4 regions of the Kitasatospora sp. NPDC023385 genome follow, and region 1 is predicted to be linked to each of the others. Evidence: riboswitches for the same ligand, from Rfam matches in the RefSeq annotation. Region 1 holds a riboswitch; each other region holds the start of a gene.
What was found. Region 1 has a riboswitch for cyclic di-AMP ahead of AC0B61_RS05865 (transglycosylase family protein). Riboswitches for the same ligand answer to the same signal wherever they lie in the genome.
Positions count from the first base shown of each region.

Region 2: linked by a shared signal. The riboswitch ahead of AC0B61_RS19980 (C40 family peptidase) and the one ahead of AC0B61_RS05865 (transglycosylase family protein) in region 1 are both predicted to bind cyclic di-AMP.
Region 3: linked by a shared signal. The riboswitch ahead of AC0B61_RS29335 (M23 family metallopeptidase) and the one ahead of AC0B61_RS05865 (transglycosylase family protein) in region 1 are both predicted to bind cyclic di-AMP.
Region 4: linked by a shared signal. The riboswitch ahead of AC0B61_RS21845 (M23 family metallopeptidase) and the one ahead of AC0B61_RS05865 (transglycosylase family protein) in region 1 are both predicted to bind cyclic di-AMP.

Region 1 is NZ_JBVOOL010000002.1:640,144-646,977, forward strand. Features, by position in the region: gene AC0B61_RS05860 (cytochrome P450 family protein) at 1-999, shown strand, start outside; cyclic di-AMP (ydaO/yuaA leader) riboswitch at 1,252-1,419, shown strand; gene AC0B61_RS05865 (transglycosylase family protein) at 1,425-2,225, shown strand; gene eno (phosphopyruvate hydratase) at 2,503-3,789, shown strand; gene AC0B61_RS05875 (FtsB family cell division protein) at 3,930-4,415, shown strand; partial or broken gene AC0B61_RS05880 (DUF501 domain-containing protein) at 4,387-4,926, shown strand; gene AC0B61_RS05885 (Ppx/GppA phosphatase family protein) at 5,073-6,008, shown strand; gene AC0B61_RS05890 (NAD(P)/FAD-dependent oxidoreductase) at 6,437-6,834, shown strand, end outside.
Region 2 is NZ_JBVOOL010000012.1:61,076-67,909, forward strand. Features, by position in the region: gene AC0B61_RS19960 (rhomboid family intramembrane serine protease) at 1-276, opposite strand, end outside; gene AC0B61_RS19965 (hypothetical protein) at 479-742, shown strand; gene AC0B61_RS19970 (NYN domain-containing protein) at 885-2,351, shown strand; gene AC0B61_RS19975 (C40 family peptidase) at 2,549-3,586, shown strand; cyclic di-AMP (ydaO/yuaA leader) riboswitch at 3,922-4,077, shown strand; gene AC0B61_RS19980 (C40 family peptidase) at 4,088-5,221, shown strand; gene AC0B61_RS19985 (C40 family peptidase) at 5,447-6,493, shown strand; gene AC0B61_RS19990 (hypothetical protein) at 6,670-6,834, shown strand, end outside.
Region 3 is NZ_JBVOOL010000024.1:59,561-66,394, forward strand. Features, by position in the region: gene AC0B61_RS29315 (DUF742 domain-containing protein) at 1-257, opposite strand, end outside; gene AC0B61_RS29320 (roadblock/LC7 domain-containing protein) at 254-667, opposite strand; gene AC0B61_RS29325 (ATP-binding protein) at 651-1,916, opposite strand; gene AC0B61_RS29330 (YiaA/YiaB family inner membrane protein) at 2,300-2,590, opposite strand; cyclic di-AMP (ydaO/yuaA leader) riboswitch at 2,786-2,944, shown strand; gene AC0B61_RS29335 (M23 family metallopeptidase) at 2,957-3,835, shown strand; gene AC0B61_RS29340 (hypothetical protein) at 3,903-4,778, opposite strand; gene AC0B61_RS29345 (GNAT family N-acetyltransferase) at 4,821-5,393, shown strand; gene AC0B61_RS29350 (sensor domain-containing protein) at 5,574-6,341, shown strand; gene AC0B61_RS29355 (GNAT family N-acetyltransferase) at 6,420-6,834, shown strand, end outside.
Region 4 is NZ_JBVOOL010000013.1:210,658-217,491, reverse strand. Features, by position in the region: gene AC0B61_RS21870 (HipA family kinase) at 1-623, shown strand, start outside; gene AC0B61_RS21865 (DUF3037 domain-containing protein) at 620-1,036, shown strand; gene AC0B61_RS21860 (MarR family winged helix-turn-helix transcriptional regulator) at 1,120-1,575, shown strand; gene purB (adenylosuccinate lyase) at 1,633-3,063, shown strand; gene AC0B61_RS21850 (MFS transporter) at 3,071-4,558, opposite strand; cyclic di-AMP (ydaO/yuaA leader) riboswitch at 4,931-5,111, shown strand; gene AC0B61_RS21845 (M23 family metallopeptidase) at 5,114-6,127, shown strand; gene AC0B61_RS21840 (DUF2470 domain-containing protein) at 6,492-6,834, opposite strand, start outside.

The DNA.
Region 1 (6,834 bases):
ACCCCGCGCCGGGTGGCCGAGTTCGAGCCGAGGGTGCAGCAGCTCACCGACCGGCTGATCGACGGTTTCGCGCAGCGCGGCTCGGCGGACCTGATCCACGAGTTCGCGTTCCCGCTCCCCATCTACGCGATCTGCGACCTGCTGGGCGTGCCGGCCGAGGACCAGGACGACTTCCGCGACTGGGCCGGGATGATGCTGCGGCACACGAAGCCGGGCCAGGGCGGCGGCCAACGCGGCGGTGTGGGGCGGGCGGTGAAGCGGATGCGGGCGTACCTGCTGGAGCTGATCCACCGCAAGCGCGCTGACCTCGGGGACGACCTGATCTCGGGCCTGATCCGGGCGAGCGACCACGGCGAGCACCTGACGGAGAACGAGGCCGCGGCGATGGCCTTCATCCTCCTCTTCGCCGGTTTCGAGACCACCGTGAACCTCATCGGCAACGGGACGTACGCGCTGCTGCGCAACCCGGAGCAGCGCGGGCTGCTGCAGGAGTCGGTGGCGCGCGGGGAGCGTGCGCTGCTGGACACCGGGATCGAGGAACTCCTTCGCTACGACGGGCCGGTGGAGCTGGCGACCTGGCGGTTCGCGACCCGGCCGCTGACCATCGGCGGCGTGGACATCCCGGTCGGCGATCCGGTGCTGGTGGTGCTGGCCGCGGCGGACCGCGATCCGGCCCGGTTCTCGGACGAGAACACCCTGGACCTGGCCCGGACGGACAATCCCCACCTGGGTTTCGGGCACGGCATCCACTACTGCATCGGCGCCCCGCTGGCCCGCCTGGAGGGGCGGTCCGCGCTGGCCACGCTGCTTTCCCGGCTGCCCGATCTGCGGCTCGCGGAAAGCCCGGAGAATCTGCGCTGGCGCGGTGGCCTGATCATGCGTGGACTGCGGGAACTGCCGGTCGAATTCAGCCCGGAGGGCCGCTCCCCGCATACGCCTCCGCATACGCCGTCGCATACTCCTCCGCATACGCCGCCGCACGCTCCTTCCGCGCCCTGACATAACGGCACGATTCACCGATGCGCCGGTGGTCCGCGCTGACGGAACGTTGTCTCGAGCGCGTCAGGCGCGGTGTGAATACCCATCAACTCGGACATACCTCCGCTGTTGGTAGGCGATCGGGCACGCGCCGTAATTTCTGTGTGATATCGGTGATATGAGCTTGTGATCGGTCTGAGTATCTGTCTACTCTCCCTGGAGTTCGCAGCTGCGGACCTCGTGCGCGGAACGCCGAATCCTGCCCGCCGCGTCACGGGAAACCGACCAGACCCTGGGCAGGGGCGGGGGAACCAGGTTTGTTGCCGTTCCCCGACGGCTTGGGGTGAAGCCGCCCGAGCGGAATCGCTTCCGCGTACGGCGGCCGGGCCACCTCCCGGTCCGAACCCGACAGCTCACCTCGCAGGCGTGCGGAGAGGGACTCCTTCATGCTGTTCGTTGGAACCGGCCGTCACCGTCGTCGTACCCAGACCGAGAAGGCCATCGCCGTCGCCGGCGTGGCGGGCGTCGGACTCGCGATGCCGCTCCTCACCGCCACCGGTGCCTCCGCCGCCCCGGCCACCACCTGGGACTCCGTCGCCCAGTGCGAGAGCGGCGGCAACTGGAGCATCAACACGGGCAACGGCTTCTACGGCGGTCTGCAGTTCACCTCCGGCACCTGGAAGGCGTACGGCGGCACCTCGTTCGCCCCGCAGGCCAACCAGGCCAGCAAGGCGCAGCAGATCACGGTCGCCGAGAAGGTCCTCGCCTCGCAGGGCCCCGACGCCTGGCCGGTCTGCTCGCAGAAGGCGGGCCTGGCCAAGGGCGGCGCCCCGGCCGCGGTCGACGCCTCGTCGGATGCCGAGCCGCAGTCCGCGCCCCAGCAGCAGACCCCGAAGGCCGCCGCCAAGCAGGCTGTCAAGCCGGCCCAGAAGCCGGTCGAGAAGCCCGCCCAGCAGCAGGCCCCGAAGCACGCCGCGCCGAACCGGGCCGAGAAGCCCGTCGACCAGGCGGCGCAGCAGTACGTCCCCAAGCACGCGGCCGCCGCCGTCGCCCAGCCGGCCGCGGCCCCGCAGGCCGCGCAGACCGCCGGCCACGACTACACCGTCCGGGACGGCGACACGCTGTCGACCATCGCCGCCGCCCAGGACGTGTCCGGCGGCTGGCACGCGCTGTACGACGGCAACCGCGGCACCGTCGGCGGCGACCCGGACCTGATCCTGCCCGGCCAGGTCCTGCACCTCGGCTGAGCCGCCCCGCGCCGGGCGCTCCCGGCGCGACGCGCGGAGGGGGTCGGGACGACCGGCCCCCTTCGTCCCCTTCATCCGCTCTTCGTCCGCTTCGGTGGGCCGGGCTGGGTCAAGCAGGTGAACTACCGGTGGGTAGTGGGGCCACACGCTGAGACGGTGCCGAGGCCGACGTGGCCCGGGGAGCCCGGGCGGCTAGGCTCTGGTCCGTAACGACTCCGCAATCGTCCTGGCGACAGCACCGCCGTCAGCCGGACCTGCTTCCGCAAGGAGATGCCTCGTGCCGTCCATCGATGTCGTCGTAGCCCGTGAGATCCTCGACTCCCGCGGCAACCCCACGGTCGAGGTCGAGGTCGGCCTCGACGACGGCAGCACGGGTCGTGCCGCTGTCCCGTCGGGCGCCTCCACCGGCGCCTTCGAGGCGCTGGAGCTGCGCGACGGCGACAAGAACCGCTACTTCGGCAAGGGCGTGGAGAAGGCCGTCCTGGCCGTCATCGAGCAGATCGGCCCGGAGCTGGTCGGCTACGACGCCACCGAGCAGCGCCTGATCGACCAGGCCATGCTCGACCTGGACGCCACGCCGGACAAGTCCTCGCTCGGCGCCAACGCCATCCTGGGCGTCTCGCTGGCCGTCGCGCACGCCGCCTCCGAGGCCAGCGACCTGCCGCTGTTCCGCTACCTGGGCGGCCCGAACGCGCACGTGCTGCCCGTGCCGATGATGAACATCCTCAACGGCGGCTCGCACGCGGACTCCAACGTCGACATCCAGGAGTTCATGATCGCCCCGATCGGCGCGGAGTCCTTCTCCGAGGCCGTCCGCTGGGGCGTCGAGGTCTACCACACCCTCAAGGGCGTGCTGAAGGAGCGGGGCCTGTCCACCGGCCTCGGCGACGAGGGCGGCTTCGCGCCGAACCTCGACAGCAACCGCGAGGCCCTGGACCTCATCACCGAGGCCATCCAGAAGGCCGGTTACGTGCCCGGCCGCGACATCGCGCTCGCCCTGGACGTCGCCGCCTCCGAGTTCTACGAGGACGGCGCCTACCAGTTCGAGGGCAAGGCGCTCACCTCCACCGAGCTCATCGAGTACTACGCCGAGCTGGTCGCCGCCTACCCGCTGGTCTCCATCGAGGACCCGCTGGACGAGTCGGACTGGGACGGCTGGCGGGCCATGACCGTCAAGCTGGGCGACAAGGTCCAGCTGGTCGGCGACGACCTGTTCGTCACCAACCCCGCCCGCCTGGCCCGGGGCATCGAGACCGGCACCGCCAACGCGCTGCTGGTGAAGGTGAACCAGATCGGCTCGCTGACCGAGACCCTGGACGCCGTCGAGCTGGCCCAGCGCAACGGCTACCGCTGCATGATGTCGCACCGCTCCGGCGAGACCGAGGACGTCACCATCGCCGACCTGGCCGTCGCCACCAACTGCGGCCAGATCAAGACCGGTGCCCCGGCCCGCTCCGAGCGCGTCGCCAAGTACAACCAGCTGCTGCGCATCGAGGAGATCCTCGACGACGCCGCCGAGTACGCCGGCCGCGGCGCCTTCCCGCGCTTCCGCTCCGCGGAGTGAGCAGGGCGGGTACGAGGGCCGAGCGCTCCCGGTAGCGCACGCCTGACCGGTGCCCCGCCGTTCACCCCGTAGGGTGGACGGCGGGGCACCGTCGCGACCAGGAGGGGACACCGGAGATGGCAGGCTGGAGGATCCCGGGCTTGGCGGCCCGGCCTCGGTTCACGAGCCGGGCGACCGTCCTCGTCCTGGTGCTCTGCTCACTGGTGGCGATCCTCGCCTACCCGGCGCGGCAGTTCATCTCCCAGCGCGCCGAGATCTCCGCCCAGCGGGCCAAGGCCGACCACGTCCGCCAGCAGGTCGAACAGCTGCGCCGGGACAAGGCCCGCTGGCAGGACCCGGAGTACGTCAAGGCGCAGGCCCGCGCCCGGCTGCACTACGCGGTGCCGGGGGAGACCCCGTACATCGCCGTGGACCCGGCCGGCCAGGCCTCCGCCCGGCCCTCCGCGCCCGCGGCCGGCGCGGCCCCGCCCGGCGGCACGGCGGCCGGCCAGGCGCAGGCCGCCAAGCCCTGGTACGTCGGCATCTGGGACTCGGTGGACGCCGCCGACACCGCCGCGGCCGCCCCCGCCACCCCCCTTCCGCTCCCACCGTCCCCCGTTGGAGACACCTCCCCCCATGACCACTGAGAACCACCCCGCCGTCTCCGACGCCGACGTCGCGGCCATCGCCGCCCAGCTCGGCCGGGTGCCGCGCGGCCTGCGCGGCGTGGCGCACCGCTGCCCCTGCGGCAACCCGGACGTCGTGGAGACGGCTCCCCGGCTGCCGGACGGCACGCCGTTCCCGACGCTGTACTACCTGACCTGCCCCAAGGCCGCCTCGCTGATCGGCACCCTGGAGGCGGACGGCGTGATGAAGGAGCAGAGCGCCCGGCTCGCCGAGGATCCGGAGCTGGCCGCCGCCTACCAGAAGGCGCACGAGGACTACATCGCCCGGCGCGACGCGATCGAGGTGCTGGAGGGCTTCCCGAGCGCCGGCGGCATGCCGGACCGGGTGAAGTGCCTGCACGTGCTGGTCGGCCACTCGCTGGCGGCCGGCGAGGGCGTCAACCCGCTCGGCGACGAGGCGATCGGCAGGCTGGAGGACTGGTGGGCCAAGGGCCCGTGCGTCTCCCCGGCCGAGGTCGAGGCCGCCGGTGAGCGGGTCGCCCGCAACCGCGCCAAGGAGCAGGACCACGAGGCCGTGATCGCGGCCAAGCAGCGCAAGGCCGCCGAGCGCGCCGCCAGGAAGCGCGCCGCCGAGGACGCGGAGCAGGACGCCGACGGGCCGCAGGAGTCGCGGTGACCATGGCCCGCGTGGCCGCGATCGACTGCGGCACCAACTCCATCCGGCTGCTGGTCGCCGATCTGGATCCGGAGACCGGGGAGATCACCGACCTCGACCGCCGGATGATCGCCAACCGGCTGGGCCAGGGCGTGGACCGCACCGGCCGGCTGCACCCGGACGCGCTGGCCCGCACCTTCGCGGCCTGCCGGGAGTACCAGGAGGTCATCGCCGGCTTCGGCGTCGGCCCGGAGCGGGTCCGCTTCGTCGCCACCAGCGCCTCCCGGGACGCCGAGAACAGCGCCGAGTACGCCAACGGCGTGCGCGACATCCTGGGCGTCGAGCCCGAGGTGGTGAGCGGCGAGGAGGAGGCGCGGCTGTCCTTCCTGGGCGCCACCAAGGAGCTGACCGGCGAGCTGTTCCCGGCCCCGTACCTGGTGTTCGACCTCGGCGGCGGCTCGACCGAGTTCGTGCTCGGGACGGACGACGTGCAGGCGGCGCGCTCGGTGGACATCGGCTGCGTGCGGCTCACCGAGCGGCACTTCGGCGGTGCCGAGCTGCCCACCGAGGAGCAGATCGCGCAGGCCCGGGCGCATGTGCGGGCCGAGCTGGACCGGGCCGAGGAGGTCGTTCCGCTGACCGGCGCGGCCACCCTGGTGGGCCTGGCCGGGACGGTCACCACGGTGTCCTCGATCGCCATGGGCCTGTCGGGCTACGACTCGGCGGCGATCCACCACTCGCGGGTCAGCCGGGAGCGGGTCGCCGGGATCGCCCGGGAGCTGCTGACCGCGACCCACGCCGAGCGGGCGGCCATCCCGTCGATGCACCCGGGCCGGGTGGACGTGATCGCGGCCGGGGCGCTGGAGCTGCTGGAGATCATGGAGCGGACCGGCGCCGCCGAGGTGGTCGTGAGCGAGCACGACATCCTGGACGGAGTCGCCTGGAGTATTGCCTCCTGACGCCTCGCAGGCCTTACCGGACCGGCCCCGGCGCCCCTTTCGGGGAGCCGGGGCCGGGGCGCGCCCGGGGCCGTGCGGAAAAGTTCGTGAATTTCTTCACATGGCGATCCCGCCATTCGCCCCACCGGCCCGCCCGCTACGTCCGAATTGTGGGACCGAAGGCCCCCCGGCCATGGGGCCCGCTGGATCGCAGGCCAGAGGCCGATCAGGGTTTGAAAATCGAATTCACGCCCGGGAACCCCGGCCCGGTACGGATCGTTGCTGCTCAGCAGGGTGGTGCTCCGGCTCACGTTCGCAAGGGGGTGCGCGGACGGGTGAGCGCCCGCTCGGGCGCCGAAATCGCGGCCGCGCAGTGTAGCACGTGGGGTCCATGAGCTTGTGACCGGGCTCACGAAGGCTGCTCCGAACGGTGCTGGATACTTTCGGATATGAGCACCACGGAGCGTCCTCGCATCCTCATTGTCGGCGGTGGTTACGTCGGCCTGTATGCCGCGATGCGCATCCTCAAGAAGATGCGCTACGGCGAAGCGACCGTCACGGTCGTGGACCCGCGGTCGTACATGACGTACCTGCCCTTCCTCCCCGAGGCGGCCGGCGGCAACGTCGCGCCCCGCAACCTCGTCGCGCCGCTGCGCAGCGCCCTCAAGCAGGCGGAGGTGCTGACCGGGTCCGTCACCGGCATCGACCACGCCCGCAAGGTCGCCACCATCCAGCCGGCGGCCGGCGACAGCTACGAGCTGCCCTTCGAGTACCTGGTCGTCGCGACCGGCTCGGTCTCCCGCACCTTCCCGATCCCGGGTCTGGCGGAGCACGGCATCGGCATGAA
Region 2 (6,834 bases), on a different contig from region 1:
GCAGCCGGGGACCGGGTCGGGCGCCTCGGCCAGCTGTTCGGAGGTCAGCGGCCGTCCGGTCAGGAGTTCGGCCGGGACGGCGCCCCAGCGCTGCTCGTACCGTTGCTCCGCGCAGACCCGGGCCTGACCGGTGCCGTACAGGGGGTTGAGCCCGGCGGCCGGGCCGATCAGGAAGACCAGGGTGTTGACCGCGATCAGGGCGTAGGTGACCGCCGGGGCGGGCGGCTGCGGCCGGCCGGCCCGCGCGGCGGTGTGGTCCGGGGCGGTGAGCGCCATGCGGCCAAGCATCCCGCCGGGCGCCGCTGGTGACACGGCGGTTTACGGCAGGTGGACTAGTCCGGCTATTCCGCTGACCGGTGGTCGCGGCGGATGCCCCAGGCAATAGGCTTGGGGCGGGCAATCCCGCCTCCCGCCGCCGACGCCGGGGCTTCGGGGGGAGCGCCTGGCCCACGCAGGGACCACCCGAGAGGACCCCCCGATGACCGTCCCCGCCCTGACCGCCGAGACGCGCTGGCGCTGCACGCTGTGCGGCAACCTCACCCGCTTCGACGTGACCCGCACCGCGCGGGTGACCGAGTTCCTGCACTTCGACCTGGCCGGCGAGTCCAAGGTCGAGGAGACCGAGGTGCTGAGCGAGACCGTCGAGTCGGTGCGCTGCCGCTGGTGCAACGCCGTCGACCAGGTCGAGCTGGTGGCCCGGCCGGGCGCCGAGGATGCGCAGGCCCGGGCCGAGCAGGGCTGAGTCCCGCCCGTGCGGTGGGCGGCGCGCGGCGCGCCCGTCCGCCGCACGGGACAATACAGAACAGACCAGACGCACGGAGCGTGACGACAGGGGGCGGTCGCGGCCGTACCCCGCCGGAAACAGGATCGGAGCCGAGGACGTGGTGGACGCAGCGAAGGAGCCCGACGAAGAGCGGGGACTTCGGTCCGCTGCGCAGGCGCCGGACACCGGGACGGGCCCGGCCGAGGACGCCGCGTCCGGAGCCGTCGAGACCGGGGCCGCTTCGTCCGACTCCTCCCGGCCCGGGCCGGAGCGCGCCGTCGAGAAGCTCGACCGGCCGCTGCCCGAGGCGGTGCGCCGGCGCGTGGTCGGGCTGGCCTCGGACGCGCTGGGCGGGCTGCCGCCGGGTGAGCTGCCGCAGAGCCTGCGTCAGTACGTCAAGTTCACGCCCGCGCGGCGGGCCAAGTACGCGGCCACCGCGCTGGCGGCGGCGCTGGAGGCGGAGCCGGCCTTCCGGGTGCGGATAGCGGAGCGGCTGCGGCTGGGGCAGCCGGACCTGGTGAAGGCGCTGGAGTCGGGCAGCGTCCCGGGCGCCGCCGATCCGATGGACGTCGCGGCCGCCGCCTACCTGGTGCGCTCGGCGGGCTGGAGCCGGCTGGTCGCCGAGGCCGGCGAGGAGGCCGAGCGGGCCGGCGCCGAGGACGCGGCCGCGGAGGCGACCCGGCTGGCGGAGAAGCTGCAGGCCGAACTGGCCGAGGTGCGGTCCGCGGCGCGGGCGGACCTGGACCGGCAGCGCAGGGAGTTCGAGGGCGTCCGGCGGGAGGCCGAGTCGCTGCGCAAGAAGGTGCGCTCGCTGGAGAGCGACACCCGCCGGGCGCAGGCCGAGACGCGCCGGGTGCTCGCCGAGCTGGAGGCCGTGAAGGCCCAGGGCGCGGCCGAGCGCGGCGCCGCCGAGGTCGAGGCGCGGCGGCTGAAGCACCGGGTCTCGGAGTTGGAGACCGCCGCCGAGCAGGGCCGCCGGTCGGCCCGCGAGGGGCGCGGCGTCGAGGACATGCGGCTGCGGCTGCTGCTGGACACCGTGCTGCAGTCGGCCCAGGGGCTGCAGCGGGAGCTGGCGCTGCCGGTCTCCCAGATCCGCCCGGCGGACCTGGTGGAGGCGGTGGTGCCGGGGGCGGCCTCGCCGCACGACGTGGCACGTCGCGGACTGGCCGATGACGACCCGGCGCTGCTGGACCAGCTGCTGGCGATCCCGCAGGTGCACCTCGTGGTGGACGGCTACAACGTGACCAAGACCGGCTACCCGTCGCTGCCGCTGGAGCAGCAGCGGATCCGGCTGCTGGGCGGGCTGGCGATGCTGGCCCAGCGCACGCAGGCGGAGGTCACCTGCGTGTTCGACGGGCAGGACCTGGACGTTCCGGTGATCATGGCGCCGCCGCGCGGGGTCCGGGTACGGTTCAGTCGGACCGGGGAGACGGCGGACGAGTTGATCCGCCGTCTGGTGCGGGCCGAGCCGCAGGGACGTCCGGTGGTGGTGGTCTCCACCGACCGCGAGGTCGCGGAGGGCGTGCGGAAGGCTGGCGCGCGCCCGGTGGCGTCGGTACTGCTGCTGAACCGGCTGGCCCGGCCCTGAGCCGGCCGGGCGGTGTGATGCCTGGTCAGTGCGGGTTCCGGGGCATTGTGCGGGTCCGGTGAAGTCGGTGTGGGAAACGGACTTCACGCCTTCGGGGAGTAGCAAATCGGTTAGATCTTCACTAGGGTCTGGCGTCAAACCTATTTTCCGGAATCTCATTCAATCGGGTGAGTCCGATGGAAGAAGGAGCAGGACCCTTGGCCTCCCACCGCCGTCCCAAGCAGCCGAGCCGCGCGCGGGTCTCCGTGCTCACCGCTGCTGCTGCGACCGCGGTCGCGCTCTCCGCCCAAGTGGCGGCGCACGCCGCGCCGCAGCCGAACAAGACGGACGTCAAGGCGCAGATCGACCAGCTCCAGCAGGAGCAGGAGCAGGCGTCCGAGAAGTACAACGGCGCCAAGGAGCGGGCCGACCAGCTGCGCAAGCAGTCCGACCAGCTGCAGGACCAGGTGGCCCGCAGTCAGGAGCAGATGACCCAGCTGCAGGGCGGTCTGGCCGAGGTGGCGGGCGAGCAGTACCGCAGCGGCGGCATCGACCCGTCCGTCCAGCTGATGCTCTCCTCCGACCCCTCCGGCTACCTGGAGAAGGCCTCCACCGTCCAGCAGGCCAGCACCAGCCAGGCCGAGGCGCTCAAGGGGCTGCTGGACCAGCAGCGCCGGCTGGACCAGGAGAAGGCCGAGGCGGCCGCCGTGCTGGCCTCGCTCGACAGCACCACCAAGGACCTGAACCAGGCCAAGGCGGACGTCAACACCAAGCTGAAGACCGCCCAGGACCTGATGAACTCGCTCAGCGCGGCCGACCGCAACGCGCTGAAGGCCCAGCAGGCGCAGGACGACCGGGCCTCGCGCGGCAGCGACCGGGTCGACCTCAGCAGCCTGCCGCCGGCCAGCGGCTACGCGGCCACGGCCGTGGCCAAGGCGATGAGCAAGCAGGGCTCGCCGTACGTGTGGGGCGCCACCGGGTCCTCCACCTTCGACTGCTCGGGCCTGATGGTCTGGTCGTACGGGCAGGCCGGAGTCTCGCTGCCGCGCACCTCGCAGGAGCAGGGCCACTACGGCACCGCCGTGCCCGGGCTCGCCGCGGCGCAGCCGGGCGACCTGGTGATCTACGGTCCCGACATGCACCACGTCGGGATGTACATCGGCAACGGCATGGTGGTCCACGCGCCGCACACCGGTGACGTGGTGAAGGTGATGAAGGCCGACGCGATGCCGATCAACACCATCCGCCGGGTCTGACGGTCCGACACGCCGCACGGGCCCGGCCGGGGCTGTGATCCGCGCCACCCTCAGATCGGGGGTGGCGTTCGGCTTTTCGCAGGTTTGGCGACCACCTGGTGAGACCTGATCAGCCTTGCGTGCCGCGATGGTCACCAACGGTCATTTTCACAAAAGAACTTGGGTAATCTTCTGTCTTATTTCTGACAAGGATTTGAACCGATCACGGTTCAGTTACTAGGGTCATGCCCCGGACCACCGCACAGTCGATCACCCAGCCTGGGTGGCGGCGGTGGTTCCCGCCGAGTTCGCGAGGCAGCGGGGCAGGTCGAAACGACTTGTCCGACAGGGGAGCCCAGTGGTCGGGGGCGGCTGCGGAGCGGAGCCGGGGAACCATGTTCCTCCGGGGTGAATCGGCGCCAGGTCGGCCTTGGAAGGCCGTGAGGCGTCGTAGGGCATACTTCCAGCCCGAACCCGTCAGCTCACCCGGTAGGCGGACGCAGGAAGAAGGAGCCCGCCTTCGTGGCGTCCCACCGTCGTCCCAAGCCAGCCGGCCGTGCCAGGGTCTCGATCCTGACCGGTGTCGCCGCCGCAGCCGTCGTCCTCTCCGCGCAGTCCGGCGCCCACGCCGACCCGCAGCCGACCAAGGAGCAGGTCAAGGAGCAGGTAGACCAGCTCAACCAGCAGGCCGAGGTGGCGACCGAGCAGTACAACGCCGCCCAGGAGAAGCAGCAGACGCTGGAGAAGCAGGTCTCCGGCCTGCAGGACCAGGTGGCCCGCCAGCAGGACCAGGTGACCGAACTGCAGGGCGGCCTCGCCGAGATCGCCGGGGAGCAGTACCGCAACGGCGGCATATCCCCGACCGTCCAGCTGATGCTCTCCACCAGCCCGGACAACTTCCTCAATCAGGCCGGTGCGCTGAACCAGGCCGGCGACACCCAGAAGAACCAGCTGAAGCAGCTGCAGGAGCAGCAGCGCAAGCTGGACCAGGACCGCAGCGAGGCCCAGGGCAAGCTCGCCGAGCTGGAGTCCACCACCCAGCAGCTGAAGGCCTCCAAGGACGACGTCCAGACCAAGCTGAAGGCCGCCCAGGACCTGCTCAACACCCTGACCGAGCAGGAGCGCCAGGCGTTGCGCGCGGCCGAGGAGAAGGCCGCCGCCGACGCCAAGGCCCAGGCCGACGCCGCCAAGGCGCAGCAGCAGGCCGCCGACCGTGCCTCGCGCGACAACAGCCGCACCGACATCTCCGCCGGGGCGTCCGCGCCGGCCGCCAAGCCGGCCGCCCCGGTCCTGGCCCCCGGCAGCTCGCACGGTGCCGCCGCGCTGGCCGCCGCCGCCTCGAAGATCGGCAGCCCGTACGTGTGGGGCGCCGCCGGCCCGGGCTCCTTCGACTGCTCCGGCCTGATGGTCTGGTCGTTCAACCAGGTCGGCGTCTCGCTGCCGCGCACCTCGCAGGAGCAGGCCCACGCCGGCACCCGGATCGGCACCGACCTGTCCCAGGCCCAGCCCGGCGACGTGCTGATCTTCTACGGGGACGCCCACCACGTCGGCATCTACGCGGGCAACGGCCAGGTGCTGCACGCTCCCAAGCCGGGCGCCTCGGTCCGCTACGAGGCCGTCAGCAACATGCCGCTGAGCAGCATCGTTCGGGTCTGACTCCACTCGGCTCCGCCAGGCCCGGTCTTCCGTCACGGAAGCCCGGGCCTGCGGCTTTTCCGGCGGATCGGGCTGGTGTCCGATTGGGGGGCGAATATTCGGGTTGGGAGGGGTTTGGACTCGCTTGCCCGGACTCGCTAACGTCTGCCACCGGACTCCCGCTCGACGGCCGCATGCCATGGTGCGGCGGCGGGGCCGCGCCGCAGGATTGGAGCCGTTGCCGCCATGCCCGTGCACCGCCGCCCCCAACTGCTCGCCCGCGCGCTGGTACTGACGGCGGCCGCCACCACCGCGCTGGGCGTGGCGACCGGCGGCAGCGCCCAGGCCGCCCCGGGCAGCCCCGAACCGGCCGACCGCAAGGACGTCCAGGCGCAGGTGGGGCAGCTCTACGACGAGGCCGAGCAGGCGTCGGAGAAGTACAACGCGGCGCAGGAGGCCCAGCTCAGGCTCCAGGGCGAGACCACGATCCTGCAGGGCGAGATCGCCGTCGCCCAGGACCAGCTCAACCAGCTGCGCGGCGACCTGGCGACCGTGGCCGGGGCCGAGTACCGCAGCGGCGGGATGACCCAGACCGCCCAACTGATGCTCTCGTCCGACCCGGAGGGCTACCTCGCCCGCGCCCGCGCCCTGGGCCAGGCCTCGGAGCGGCAGCGGGAGGCGCTGCACGAACTGGTGAGCCGCCAGCGCCGGCTCGACCAGCGCCGCACCGAGGCGGCCGGCAAGCTCGCCGAACTCGACCAGGCCCGCCGCTCGCTCGCCGACAGCAAGCAGCAGGTCCAGCAGCGGCTGGCCCGGGCGCAGAAGCTGCTCAACGGCCTGGGCGCCGCCGAGCGGACCAGGATGGCCGTCCAGGACGCCCGGGACGCCGAGCAGCGCGCCACCCGGGGCACCGACCGGCTGGACCTCGGCTCCACCCCGCCCGCCTCCGAGCGGGGGGCGGCCGCGCTGGCCGCCGCGGTGCGGATGATCGGCTCGCCGTACGTCTACGGTGCCACCGGGCCCCGCGCGTTCGACTGCTCCGGTCTGATGTACTACAGCTGGCGGCAGGCCGGAGTGACCCTGCCGCGGACCTCGCAGGCCCAGGCGTACGCCGGGCAGCGGATCAACCTGTCCGACGCGCGACCGGGAGACCTGGTGATCTTCTACCGGGACATGCACCACGTCGGCATGTACGCCGGCGGCGGCGTCATCGTGCACGCCCCCTACCCGGGCGCCAGGGTCCGCTACGAGAGCGTCAACGCCATGCCGGTCGCCGGGGTGGTCCGGCTCTGAGCGCGCCGACCGCCGGCCCCGCCGACCGCCGGCCGACCCGCATACCCCGCCGCGCGCTGTCCCGACGCGGCGCGCTGCTGCTCGCGGCCGGCGGGCTGGCCCAGCTCTCGCTGCCGCCCGCCGCTCCGGCGGCCCCCGCCCGCCCGGCGGCCGACCTGCACGCCGAGGTGGGCGCGGTGCTCACGGAGCGGGCTCGCTCGCTGCCGGAGCGCACCGGGCTGCCGATCGCCGAGGCGGCGTACCGCAACCTGGTGCTCGCCGCGGGCCGCACGCCGGACCGGGCGAGCGCCGCCGCCGACCTGGCGGTGCGGATCGCCGGGTACGACGACCAGCCGGTGGTG
Region 3 (6,834 bases), on a different contig from region 1:
GCGCCGAGGTCCCACAGGTCCCCGACCAGCACCTTGACGACGCCGAGCGGCAGCCCCAGGTGGGCCGCCACCTCGGCGACGGACAGCAGGCTGTGGCAGAGCGCGAGGATGCGCCGGTGCTCCCGGTTCAGCAGCACGTGCGCGGGCGGTTCCGGCGGGTCGGGTAACGCGCTGACCAGGCTCTCCAGGGCCAGCTCGGCCCGGGTGGAGCGGCTGCGTCCCCCGGTGATGACGTACGGGCGGACCGGCCCGCTCACCGGTGGCCCCCCGCCGCGTGGTCGACGCGCGGCGGGCTGGTGAGGTGGCTGCCGATCCGCTCGACCAGGACCTGCATCTGGTACGCGACCAGGCCGGCGTCGACCGCCTCGCTGGTCACCACGGCCAGGTGCGCGCCGGCCCCGGCGGCGACGATGAAGAGGTAGCCGCCGCCGTACTCGATGACGATCTGGCGGGTGGCGCTGCCCGGGCCGCCGAAGCCCGTCGCGACGCCGCGGGCCAGCGACTGCAGTCCGGAGCAGGCGGCGGCGAGCCGTTCGGCGTCATCGCGCGCGATGCCCGCGCTGCGCCCGATCTCCAGGCCGTCGTTGGAGACGACGACGGCGTGCTGGACCTGCGGGACGGCGATGATGTCGGCGAGCAGCCAGCCGAGGTCAGGGGTGGTGGTCATGGAGGTCTCCGGAGCGCTGGGGAAGTCGGGGGGAAGCGGGCAGGGAAGGGTCGAACGGGGCCTGGGCCCGGGCGGCCGACCGGCCGCTGGCGGTCCCGGCCTGGAACATCGCCATGAACGCCTGTGCGTCGCGGGCCGAGCGGTACGGCGGGGCGGGCGGCGCCGGGGGAGCGGCGTGCTGGGCGCGCCGACCACCGCGGTCGCGCCGGTGGCTCCGGCGGGGCAGCGGCGGCGGGGTGTCGCCGGTGACGGGGGTGCGTCCGGGCGGCGGGGTCTCCACCAGGGGGTGACCGGCGGGGGAGGCCGGTCGGGGATCGTAGGTGAACGCCCGGTCGTCCGGCCCGAGGCCGGGGACGGTGGGCGGCAGCGGCTCGGTGAGCAGGGCGTTCGGCAGCAGGACGACCACGCGCACGCCGCCGTACGGTGAGGGGGCGGAGCTGAGGGTGACCCGGAAGCCGTACTGCTCGGCCAGCCGGCCGACCGCGGCCAGGCCCAACTGCGGTACCTCGCCGAGTCGGGAGACCTCCAGGGTGCTGCCGCCGGCGAGCGCGGCGGCGGCCTTGGCGACGGCCTGCTCGGGCATGCCGACGCCGCCGTCGTCGATCTCGATGACGGCGCCGTTGTGCACCGGCATCAGGGTGACGAACACCTGGGTGCTGGGCGGGGAGTAGCGGGTGGCGTTGTCCAGCAGTTCGGCGATCGCGTGGATCAGTGCTTCGGCCGCGGCGCCGACCACCGCGGTCTCGATCCGACTGCGGACGACCACGCGCTGGAAGGGCAGGATGCGCGACTGGGCGCCGCGGACGACGTCCTCCAGGGCGACCGGTTCCGGCCAGTGCCGTCCGGCCCGCGCGCCGCACAGCACGGCCAGGGTCTGTGCCAGTCGGGCCTGTTGGGCGGCGGCGTGGTCGGCCTTGAGCAGGCCCTCCAGCAGCCCCGGGTCGTCGTGGGTGCGTTCCATCTCGTCCAGCAGTGCCTGCTGGTCGTGGGCCATCACCAGGATCCGGCGGGCGACGCTGAGGAAGGCGCGCTGGGTGGAGGCGGTGAGTTCCTGCTCCTGCTGGACGGCCGCCAGTTCGGCGCCGCGGCGGCTGCGTTCGAGGAGGAGGTGTTCACCGGCGATGTGCAGCGAGCGCTGGAGGGCGTCGGCCCGGCCGCGCTGGGTGACGGACACGGCGCGGTACCGCGCGGCGGCCACGAGGGCGAGGACGGCGAGTATGCCGGTTGCCGTTACGGACCACTGAGTCATCGTCACGCCGCGAATTCTAGGGTGATGATCCTACGAAGGTGTGAACGGATCTCGCCAAGTGACCGGATCTCGTCAATATCGAGTCAATCCGGTCTCTATCCGGCCTCGTTCGACCCCGATCGCCGGGCCTGACGCTGCCTCGGTCTGGCTCCGGCCGGGCCGTCGTGCAGCGTCCGGGCCACGCCCGATGGCTGATTCGCTTCCCAGGATGTGTGGGGCGTGTGTGCAGGGTGTCGCCGAAGGGCGGCGTCCGGTGCAGGAGTGGCAGCACCACACCGTCCCCCGCCCGGGCTCCCCCTCGGGTCCGCGGGCCGGCTTCCTCCGCGGGCCAGGCGCGGAGCGCGGTGGTGAGGGTGGTGACGAGCCGGTCGGGGGCGGCGGGCTCAGACCCCCTCCACCTTGAACGGGTCGTGCTCGGCGAGCAGCTTCTCCAGCCGGGCCTGGTCCACCCGGCTGACGATGTCGTTCGATTCGTGCCGGTCCCGGATCACCTTCGCCAGCGTGAACGCCGAGGTGACGGTGTAGAGGAGGCCGATCCCGAGGAAGGCCCGGGTCCAGCCGCCGACCGGCAGGTAGGCGATCCCGGCGGCGAGGGCGGTGCCCGACAGGGCGAAGGAAAGGACGGCCTGGACGTGGTAGGCGGCCGTCGTGCCGTTCTGCATCGGTGCGCTCATGACGTCAGGATGCGGCCACCCCGTCGGGCCGCACATGAGTAGGAGTACTCAGATGAGTGCTCGGATGAAGGGTCGTTCGTTGACGTCCGATCACTCGCTCCCCGGCCGTCCCCGACGGATGGCTTGGAATCAGAGCCTCCTAGGATTAACGTTTGATAACGCAGCGCGGTCTTCAACGCCGTACCCAGACGGCACCGTGCGCCGTCGCCTAATCCCACCGGCCGGCCTCCGGGCAGGTCAGGGAGCCGGGGAACCACGTTCCCTGGGGTGAATCGGCGGGGCTCCGGCCCGGCCGTAGGAGACCTTCCTGCTCCGAACCCGTCAGCTAACCCGGTAGGCGCGAAGGAAGGAAAGGAGCGCGCCTCCGTGGCGTCGACGCACACCCCGGCACACCCGGCCGGCCCCGCAACCGGTACCCGGCTCCTCGACCACCCCGGCCCGGACGGCCCCGAGGCCGTCGGCCCGGAAGGCTTCGACCCGGAGGGTTCCGGCCCGGAAGGCTTCGTCCCGGAAGCCGACACCAACCGGCACCGGATGCCGCGTCAGACCCGCGGAGCCTCCCCGCTGCTCGGCGTCACCGCCGTCGCGGCCACCCTGGGCGCCACCGGCTTCGCCTCCGCCACCCCGGCCGCCGCCCCCGCCGTCGAGGCCCCGGACGAGACCCCGGTCGCCCTCTCCGCCGACCCCGGCCTCGCGCTCGCCGCCCGCATCCAGCAGCAGGCCGACAGCCAGCGCACCGCCGCCGAGGAAGGCGCCCGCGTGCAGGCCGCGCAGGAGGCCGAGGCCAAGGCCGCCGCCAAGGAGGCCGAGGCCAAGCGGGCCGCCGACGAGGCCGAGCGGGCCAAGGCCGCCGCCCTCACCCTCCCGGTGAAGGACTACCGGCTCTCCGCGCACTACGGCCAGAGCGCCCGGTACTGGGCCAACCTGCACACCGGCCTCGACTTCGCCGCCGACACCGGCACCCCCGTCCACGCGCTCGGCCAGGGCACCATCACCTCGGCCGGCTGGTCCGGCTCGTACGGCTACCGGATCGTCGAGACGCTGCCCGACGGCACCGAGATCTGGTACTGCCACCTCTCCTCGATCATCAAGGGCTCCGGCCAGGTCACCTCCGGCCAGCAGATCGGCAAGGTCGGCGCGACCGGCAACGTCACCGGCCCGCACCTGCACCTGGAAGTCCGCCCCGGCGGCGGCGCCCCGGTCGACCCGGAGACCTGGCTCGAGCAGCGCGGCCTCACCCCCTGACACCCGGCGCGCAGCACGGCGCCCCCGCCCGGCCGCCCGGCGGTCTCCGGGGGCGCCGCGCCGTACGTCATTCCTCCGCGGGCAACTGCGCCAGGTACGCGTCGATCTCCTCCGGGCCCGGCTCCGGCGCCAGCTCCGGGAACTCCTCCACCAGCAGCCGCGGCAGCCCCGGCACCGTCCACTCGCCGAACAGGTCGAGCGCCGCCCCGACCGCCGCCTCCTCGAACTGCCCGAAGTCCCCGGCCAGTTCGTCCGGCATCGGCCGGCCCAGCGCGGTCAGCTCGGCCAGGTTGCGGTAGCTGCGCCGCATCAGGCCCTGCTCCAGCAGCCGCCGCGCGCCGTCGGTGGCCATGCCGACCGACAGCAGCCGGCCGAGCCCCCAGCCCTGCGGGTCCGGCTCGTCCAGCCAGCCGGCCGGAGCCAGCGCCTCGTACGCGGCGAGCCGCTCCTCCTCCGCCAGCTCGGCGAAGCCGGTCAGCCAGGCCCGCACCGCTTCCCCGTCCGCGACCTCCACCCCGTGCGCGTGCAGCAGCACCGCGTACAGCCGGGGCCAGGTCACCAGGTCGGCGCGGCGCAGCAGCCCGGCCGCGACCTCGCCCTGCCACTCGGCCTCCGCGTGCAGCCGCTCCTGGCGCTTGGCGTTGAGCCGACGGGCCGCCCGCTGGTGGTCGACCAGCAGCCGGACGGCGTCGCCGTACGCGAGCGGATCCTCCTCGGGCGCGGGTTGGACGTACAGGTGGAGCCGCTCGTACAGGAGGTGCTCCACCGCGTTCGAGGTCAGTTCGGGCCAGCCGTCGTGCATCCTGCCGTCGCCCAGCTCCAGCAGTGCCAGCACCGCGCGCAGTGGCGCCTCGGCCACCGGCGCGCGGCCCTGCTCGGCCGCCCAGGCGAGCAGGTCGGCGGCCCTGGTGCGCGGGGGGAGCCGCAGGTCTTCGTCGTTCATAGTCCGAACGGTAGCCGCCGGGCGCGGGTAGGGTCGGCAGCCATGGTCCCCGTACGACTCACCGGCCCCCGGCTGGCCATCCGCGAGTACCACCACACCGAGGGTGACGTGGACGCGCTGCACGCGCTGCTCGGGGATCCGGAGGTCACCCGCTTCCTGCCGTTCGAGCCGTGCGACCGCGAGACCTGCGCCGACCAGATCGCGCTGTACCTGGAGGAGGCGATGGCCGAGGAGCGGGACACCTACCGGCTCGCCGTCACCAGGCTCGCCGATGCCGAGGACCCGCAGGACGCGACGCCGATCGCCCAGGCCTCGCTCACCCTCGGCGCCTTCCGCTCCGCGCACCTCGGCTACGTCCTCGGCCGCGAGGTCCGGGGCCACGGCTATGCGGGCGAGATCGCCGGCCTGGTCTGCGACTTCGTCTTCCGCGACCTGGACCTGCACCGGCTGGCCGCCCGGGTCGACGTGGAGAACGCGGCGTCGGTCAAGGTGCTCGCCCGGCTCGGATTCCGGCTGGAGGGGCGGGTGCGGCACGACTGGTTCCGGGGCGGCGTCTGGCGCGACTCGTACCTCTACTCGCTGCTCGCCGACGAATGGCCGGGCCCGGCCCGCTGAACCCCGGCGTCGGCAGTCCACGCACCAGCGCCGGGCGGCGGCCCGCACCCGACGGACCGGGGGTTAACCCCACCCCCGATCCGCCAGGCCTCCGGATCCCCTCCGACCAGCGCTTCGACCAGACTGGACGTCGTCAGGGAACACGAACGACCGTCACAACGAGGGGCCGGGGGCCGGGACATGAGCAGCAGCCCAAGCACGCAGGACCAGGAGCGGGACGTCCTGGGCGGTTACGGCGAGGACGTCCTGGGCGGTTACGGCGCCGATCCCCGCCCCGCCGCCCGGGCCCGCCGGACGGAGCAGCCGCCGCCGTTCTGGCTCGCACCGCTCTCCCGGCACCACTTCCGCGAGATCGGCTACGTGCTCACCGCCCTGCCGGTGGCGATCGCCGGCTTCGCCGTCGCGATCACCCTGTTCTGCTTCGGCCTCGGCACCTTCGTCACCGTTCTCGGCCTGCCCGTGCTGGCTGCCCTGACCACCGTCTGCCGCGGCTTCGGCCGGCTGGAACGGGCCCGGGTCCGCGGCATGCTGGGCCTGGACGTCCAGGGCCCGAAGCCGGTGCGGCGGCCCCACCCGGGCAACTGGGGCGCGATCACCGCGCGGCTGACCGACCTGTCGGGCTGGAAGGCCGCGCTGTACCAGGTGGTGATGTTCCCGTGGGCGGTCTTCAGCTTCACCGTGACGCTGGTGTTCCTGCTGGTCGGCTGGCTGATGGCGCTCTACCCGGTCTACCACTGGGTCTTCCCGGCCTACACCCCGTGGCGCGGGTACCGGGTGTTCGACTACCGCGACGGCCAGCACGTCCAGCACGTGTACTACCTCGAGGGGGCGTGGCAGATCGCCGGGGTGTCGCTGCTCGGGGTGCTGCTGGTCTTCCTCACCGCGCGGCTGGTCCGCGGTCTGACGAACGTCAACCGGGTCGCCGCCCAGGGCCTGCTCGGCCGCTGAAGCGGGCAGGCATTCCCACCGTCATGTCATGGCCGTCATGTAATGGTCAGTTCGGTGTTTCACTCCTATACTCACCGCATGACCGAGACGATGATCCGGCGTGCCGATGCGGTCGACGCCGACCGGCTCACCGAGCTGATCCAGGCCTCCAGCGCCTACCACGGCCCCTACTTCGCGATGATCGACGGCTACCGGGTGACGCCCGACTACCTCGCACAGCACGAGGTGCGGATGGCCGTGAGCACCGACGACCGCGTGCTCGGCTTCTACGCGCTGATCCGCGAACCGGCCGAGCTGGACCTCATGTTCGTCGCCGACGACGCCCAGGGGCTGGGCATCGGACGGCAGCTGATCGCGGACATGCTCGACCGCGCCCGGGAGGCCGGCACCACCTCCGTCAAGGTCGTGTCGCACCCGCCCGCCGAACGCTTCTACCTGCGGATGGGCGCCCAGCGCACCGGCACCCGCCCACCGCGCTCCAAGACTCCCTGGG
Region 4 (6,834 bases), on a different contig from region 1:
CGCTGGTGGCGGAGGTGCTGGCCGGGGAACTGGGCCGGCGGCTCGGGCTGCCGGTGCCGGAGCTGGTGACCGTCGACCTGGACCCGGTGCTCGCGCGCAGCGAGCCGGACCACCAGATCCAGGACCAGATGCGGGCCAGCGGCGGGACCAACCTCGGGATGGCCTTCGTCAGCGGGGCGCTCAACTTCGACCCGCTCTGCTTCGAGGTGGACCCCGAACTCGCGGGCCAGGTGCTCTGGTTCGACGCGCTGATCGGCAACGTCGACCGGTCCTGGCGCAACCCCAACCTGCTGGTGGCGACCGGCGGGCTGCGGCTGATCGACCACGGCGCGAGCCTGATCTTCCACCACAACTGGTCCGGCGCCACCGGCTGGATCCGCCGCCCGTACGACGCCTCCGACCATGCGCTGCTGGCCGCCCGGCCGGACCTGGCGGCGGCGGACAAGGCGCTCGCGCCGCTCGCCGAGGCGGCGATCGAGGACGCGGTGGCGCAGATCCCCGAGGTCTGGCTGCTGGACGAGTCCGGCTTCGACTCGCCCGACGAGGTGCGCGCCGCGTACTGTGCCCAGCTGACCGAGCGACTGGCCGGTCCGCGTGACTGGCTGCCGGAGGTGCCCGCATGACCGAGCCGTCGACGCCCGCGCTGCCGGCCATCGTCGAGTTGCACGACTACGAGTACGCCGTGATCCGCGCGGTGCCGAGGGTCGAGCGCGGCGAGTGCGTCAACGTCGGGGTGCTGCTGTACTGCCGGCAGAGTTCGCACCTGGCGGCGCGGACGCACCTGGACCAGGCGCGGCTGCTGGCGCTGGACCCGGTGGTGGACGTGCACGGGGTGCGGCGGGCGCTGCACGGGATCGAGGCGGTCTGCCAGGGCGGCCCGCAGGCCGGTCCGGCGGCGGGGGACAGCCCCGGGCAGCGGTTCCGCTGGCTGACCGCGCCGCGCAGCGCGGTCGTCCAGCCCGGGCCGGTGCACACCGGGCTGACCGCGGACCCGGAGGCGGAGCTGCGGCGGCTGTTCGACCAGCTGGTGCTCTAGCGCATCGGACTGTGAGGCGGCTCGCCGACGGTTGCCCCGGTCAAAGCTTGAGTTGCTGAAGCACCTGGTCGTACCCTGGCCCCATGGGTTCGACAGCGACGACGACCGTACCGACCAACGCCGAGCTGATGGAGGCGTTGGCCGCCGTCGGCGCCGCGTACTTCCAGGACTTCGCGGCGGCCGCGGCCCGACACGGGCTCTCCTCCTCGCAGGCCAAGGCGCTGGGCGCGGTGCAGGAGCCGGTGCCGATGCGCGCGCTGGCCGGCCGGCTGGGCTGCGACGCGTCGAACGTCACCGGGATCGTGGACCGGCTGGAGTCGCTGGGCCTGGCCAACCGCGCGGCGGCGGCCGGGGACCGCCGGGTGAAGATCGTGGTGATCACGGCCGAGGGCCGGGAGATCCTCAACCACATCCGCGGCGAGATGGCCCGCACCCACCAGGCCTTCGGGGCGATGACCGACGAGCAGCGGATCTCCCTGCACTCGATCTGCGGACAGGTCCTGCCGGTGCTGACCGGCCGACCGGGCGGCGCCCAGTAGCGGGCCCGCCCCATCCGCCGACGTCCGGCGTGACCTCGGCTGTTACTCTTGCGAAGCGTGAGCGCGAAGCCCCAGATCCCCAATGTCCTGGCCTCCCGGTACGCCTCGGCGACCCTGGCCCAGCTGTGGTCCCCCGAGCACAAGGTGGTCCTCGAGCGCCACCTGTGGCTCGCCGTCCTGAAGGCCCAGCAGGACCTCGGCGTCGAGGTGCCGGCGAACGCCGTCGCCGACTACGAGCGGGTGATCGACCAGGTCGACCTCGGCTCGATCGCCGCCCGCGAGCGGGTCACCCGCCATGACGTGAAGGCCCGGATCGAGGAGTTCAGCGAGCTCGCCGGCCACGAGCAGATCCACAAGGGGATGACTTCCCGGGACCTGACCGAGAACGTCGAGCAGCTGCAGATCCGCCAGTCGCTGGAGCACGTGCGGGACCGCACGGTCGCCGTGCTGGTGCGCCTGGCCACGCTGGCCGCCCAGCACTCCGAGCTGGTCATGGCCGGCCGCTCGCACAACGTCGCCGCGCAGGCCACCACCCTCGGCAAGCGCTTCGCGTCGATCGCCGACGAGCTGCTGGTCGCCTTCCGCCGCCTGGAGGAGCTGATCGCCCGCTACCCGCTGCGCGGGATCAAGGGCCCGGTCGGCACCGCCCAGGACATGCTGGACCTGCTCGGCGGCGACACCGCGAAGCTCGCCGAGCTGGAGCAGCGGGTCGCCGGGCACCTCGGCTTCGAGAACGTGCTGACCAGCGTCGGCCAGGTCTACCCGCGCTCGCTGGACTTCGAGGTGCTCACCGCCCTCGTCCAGCTGGCCGCCGCGCCGTCCAGCCTGGCCAAGACCATCCGCCTGATGGCCGGCCACGAGCTGGTCACGGAGGGCTTCAAGGAGGGCCAGGTCGGCTCCTCCGCGATGCCGCACAAGATGAACACCCGCTCCTGCGAGCGCGTCAACGGCCTGGCCGTCATCCTGCGCGGCTACGCCTCGATGACCGGCGAGCTGGCCGGCGACCAGTGGAACGAGGGCGACGTCTCCTGCTCGGTGGTGCGCCGGGTCGCGCTGCCGGACGCCTTCTTCGCCTTCGACGGCCTGCTGGAGACCTTCCTGACCGTCCTCGACGAGTTCGGCGCCTTCCCCGCCGTGGTCGAGGCCGAGCTGGACCGCTACCTGCCGTTCCTCGCCACCACCAAGGTGCTGATGGGCGCGGTGCGGGCCGGCGTCGGCCGGGAGACCGGGCACGAGGTGATCAAGGAGCACGCCGTCGCCTCCGCGCTGGCGATGCGCGCCGGCGCCCGGGAGAACGAGCTGCTGGACCGCCTGGCCGAGGACGAGCGGATCCCGCTGGACCGGGCCGCGCTCGACGCGCTGCTGGCCGACCGGCTCTCCTTCACCGGCGCGGCCGGCGCCCAGGTCGCCGAGGTGGTCCGCCGGGTGGAGGCCGTCGCGGCCGCCTACCCGGAGGCCGCCAAGTACGCGCCCGGCGACATTCTCTGACGTCGAGTCAGTTCCCGGGCGACTTCCCGGGCGAGGGCCCCGCTGCCGGACCGGTGGCGGGGCCCTCGTGCGCGTGGACGTGGCCGGGGTCGAGCGGCGGGGTGGTGCCGCAGTTCCACTCGCAGTCCGGCTCGGCGACCGGGTGGTCCGCCGGGGCGAGGACGTTGCCCCGGACGGTGGCGAAGGCGATCAGCCCGCCGCCCGCCAGCAGGCCCGCGCAGATCAGCATCGCGGTGTGGAAGGCGGAGTCGACGGCGGACGGCACCCGGTAGGCGTCGCCGCTCAGCCCGGCCAGCGCCGGGAGAGCCGCCACCGCGAGCAGGCCGGCCGCCCGGGCGGCGGCGTTGTTGACCCCGCTGGCGATGCCCGCGTGCCGGACCTCGACGGCGGCCAGCACGGTGGCTGTCAACGGCGCGACCAGCAGCGTCATGCCGAAGCCCATCACCGTGACGGCGGGCAGCACGTCCGCCCAGTACGAGGAGTGCGGGCCGGTGCGCAGCATCAGCAGTACCCCGGCGGCGCACAGCAGCGGGCCGACGGTGAGCGGGATGCGCGGGCCGATCCGCTTGCCGAGCCGACCCGCGCGGGCCGACAGCGCCAGCATCAGCACCGTGATCGGCACCAGTGCGAAACCCGAGACCAGCGGCGAGAAGCCGGCGACGATCTGCAACTGCACCACCAGCAGGAAGAAGACGCCGCTGAACGCCGCGTACACGCACAGCGTGACCAGGTTCACGGCGGTGAACAGCCGGGAGGAGAACAGGCCGAGCGGCAGCATCGGCTCGACCGCGCGCCGTTCGACGACCACGAAGGCGGCGCCGAGCAGGACACCCATCACCCCGCTGACCCACACCGTGGCGGAGACGCCCTCCCCGGCGGCGGTCAGTGCGTAGGTGATCGCGCCGAGGGCGAGCGCGGCGAGCACCGCGCCGGGCGCGTCGAAGCGGCCGGACGCGCTCTCGTCCCGGCTCTCCGGCACGGACCGGGTGGTGACCGCGATCACGGCGGCGGCGAGCGGCAGGTTCAGCAGGAAGATCCAGCGCCAGCCGGGGCCGTCGACCAGCCAGCCGCCGAGGAAGGGGCCGATCGCGGCCGACACCCCGCCGAGGCCGGACCACAGGCCCACCGCGGCCGAGCGGTCGTCAGGGTGGAAGACGGCCTGGAGCATGGCGAGCGAGCCCGGGGTGAGCAGCGCCCCGCCGATGCCCTGCACGGCGCGGGCGGCGATCAGGACCTGGATGTTCGGTGCGGCGGCGCAGGTCGCGGAGGCGACGGCGAACCAGACCACGCCGATCAGGAAGACCCGGCGCCGGCCGTACCGGTCGCCGAGCGCGCCGCCGAGCAGGATCAGGCCCGCCAGCGTGAGCAGATAGGCGTTCAGGGTCCATTGCAGGGACGCCAGGGAGGCACCGAGGTCGGTGCCGATTCGGGGCAGGGCGACGTTCACCACGGTGCCGTCGAGCATCGCCATGCTGGAGCCGAGCACGGTCGCCATTAGTACCCAGCGACCCTGCGCGGTGCCCAGGCGCAGGGTGCCGGCCTCGGAGGTGGACACGGCCCGATCCTGCGCCCCGTGGGGCGTACGTGACAAGGGTCACCGGCGGGTGTGTCGGTCGGATGCGCTGCGTGATGGGCTGGCTGCGCAGTGTTGGGGATGTGGGCGGAGGGTCGTGGATCAGTGGCGCGCGGTGAATGGATTGTGTACGCATCGTGCAGGGGGGCATCCGGAGGGTCACCGCGGGGCGGTAGGTGGTTGTCGATTCAAGAGATCGACATTGCTTCACCCGAACGGATGGGTTTTAGTTCAGCGACCGCCCGGCCAGTCCGGACGGATCCGCCGGGCGGAACGCCGAATCCTGCCGCTGCCCGGTGGTTCGAACTGAACTCTGTACGGCAGGAGCGGGGGACCCACAGGTAAGTCGCCGGACCGGAGTTCGCGCCTCAGGGCGCGGACGACCAGGGCCGGCTAGGGGTGAAGCCGCGCATGCGGCCGGGCAACTCCAGCCCGAACCCGACAGCTCACCTCGCAGGCGTCGGAGAGGAAAGTTCCATGCCTGCACAGGCCCGTCGTATCGTCCTGCCCCGCGCCGCCCGTATCGGCATCGCCACCGCCGTCACCGGCGTCTCGTTCGTCCTTCCGCTCGTGACCGCGGTGAGCGCCCAGGCGCACACCTCCCCGGTTGCCCCGGCCGCCCCGGTTGTGCAGTCCGCCGCCGGCGCCGAGGCCCAGCCGGCCGCCCAGACCGCCGCGCCTGCCGCGCCCACCGCGCCCACCGCGCACGAGAGCTACCGCGTCGTCAGCGGCGACACCCTGTCCAAGATCGCCGACGTCAAGCACGTCGACGGTGGCTGGCAGGCGCTGTTCGAGCAGAACCGCTCGGTCGTCGGCGCCAACCCGAACCTGATCTTCCCGGGCCAGCAGCTCGCGATCGCCGGCCACCCCGCCGCGCCGTCCGCGGACGCCGCCCCGGCGAAGCCGGCCGCTCCCGCCAAGCCGACTGCGCCGGTCACCCAGGCCGCCGCGGCCGCAAAGCCGCAGGCCCAGGTCCAGGTCCAGGTCAAGACCGAAGCCGCCAAGCCGGCCGCCCAGGTGCAGACCCAGGTCCAGACCGCCGCCCCGGCCCAGGCCGTGACGGCCGCTCCGGTCGCCGCCACCTCCGGCTACGTCGCCCCGCTGGCCAACCCGGTGCTGGGTGAGGCCTACGGCGTGGCCGGCTCGATGTGGGCCTCCGGCCACCACACCGGCCAGGACTTCGTCGCCTCCACCGGCACCCCGCTGCGCGCCGTCGCCAACGGTGTCGTGGTCAAGGCCGGCAACGGCGGCGCCTACGGCAACGAGGTCGAGATCAAGCTCGCCGACGGCAAGTACGCGCAGTACGCGCACCTCTCGTCGATCGGTGTGAAGATCGGTCAGACCGTCACCGTCGGCCAGCAGCTCGGCCTCTCCGGCGCCACCGGCAACGTGACCGGCCCGCACCTGCACTTCGAGATCCGCACCGGTCCGGAGTACGGCTCGGACATCGACCCGGTCGCCTACCTGCGCGCGCACGGCGTCGCGCTCTGACCCTTCCGGGGCTTCAGGAACCACCGCTGCTGCGGAGCGAATCGATCCTCCGGGATGGTCATGTCGGGTGACCGCTCGACCGGGTGATCGCCGTACGGCGGACATGGGCGCGGGACACGCCCAGGCCGGCCCGGCTCGTGGGACCAACCTCCCTCACGAGCCGGGCCGGCCACTGCCTTTTCCGGGGTCGGCCAGGGGTGGCTGGGGGTGGTCGGGGGCGGCTGGGGTCGTTCGAGAGCGCGCTCACAGCTGGGGGCGGTCTCGCCGGCGGTGCCGGCGCTCGCGGTGCGCCGGTGGCGGCCGGTGCGGTACGCGCGGATGGGGCGGATCGTGCTGGAGGGCGCCGTCGAGCGGTGAGCCCGTCTCAGCTGCGGTGGACGGGCTGGCCGGAGCGGGCGGCGGACAGCAGGTCGTGCATCCGGTGGCCGAAGTCCTCGGTGTCGCGGGCCGGTTCGGGGAAGACCAGGCGGACGTCGCGGTGGCCCTCCGGGTGGTCCAGGCGCAGCACCAGGCCGTGGCGGTCCAGGGCGAGCGGGCGGACGTCCGGGGTGCGGGCGAGGAGCGCCGGGTCGAGCAGGCGGGTGAGGACGTCGAGCGCGTCGGCGTGGTCGTCGGCGAGGTGGGTGAGCAGCGCCGCCTCGTGGCGGGCCAGCGGGTCGGGGGCGGCGAGGGCGAGGTCGTCGGCGGTGATCGCGCCGGTGCCGTAC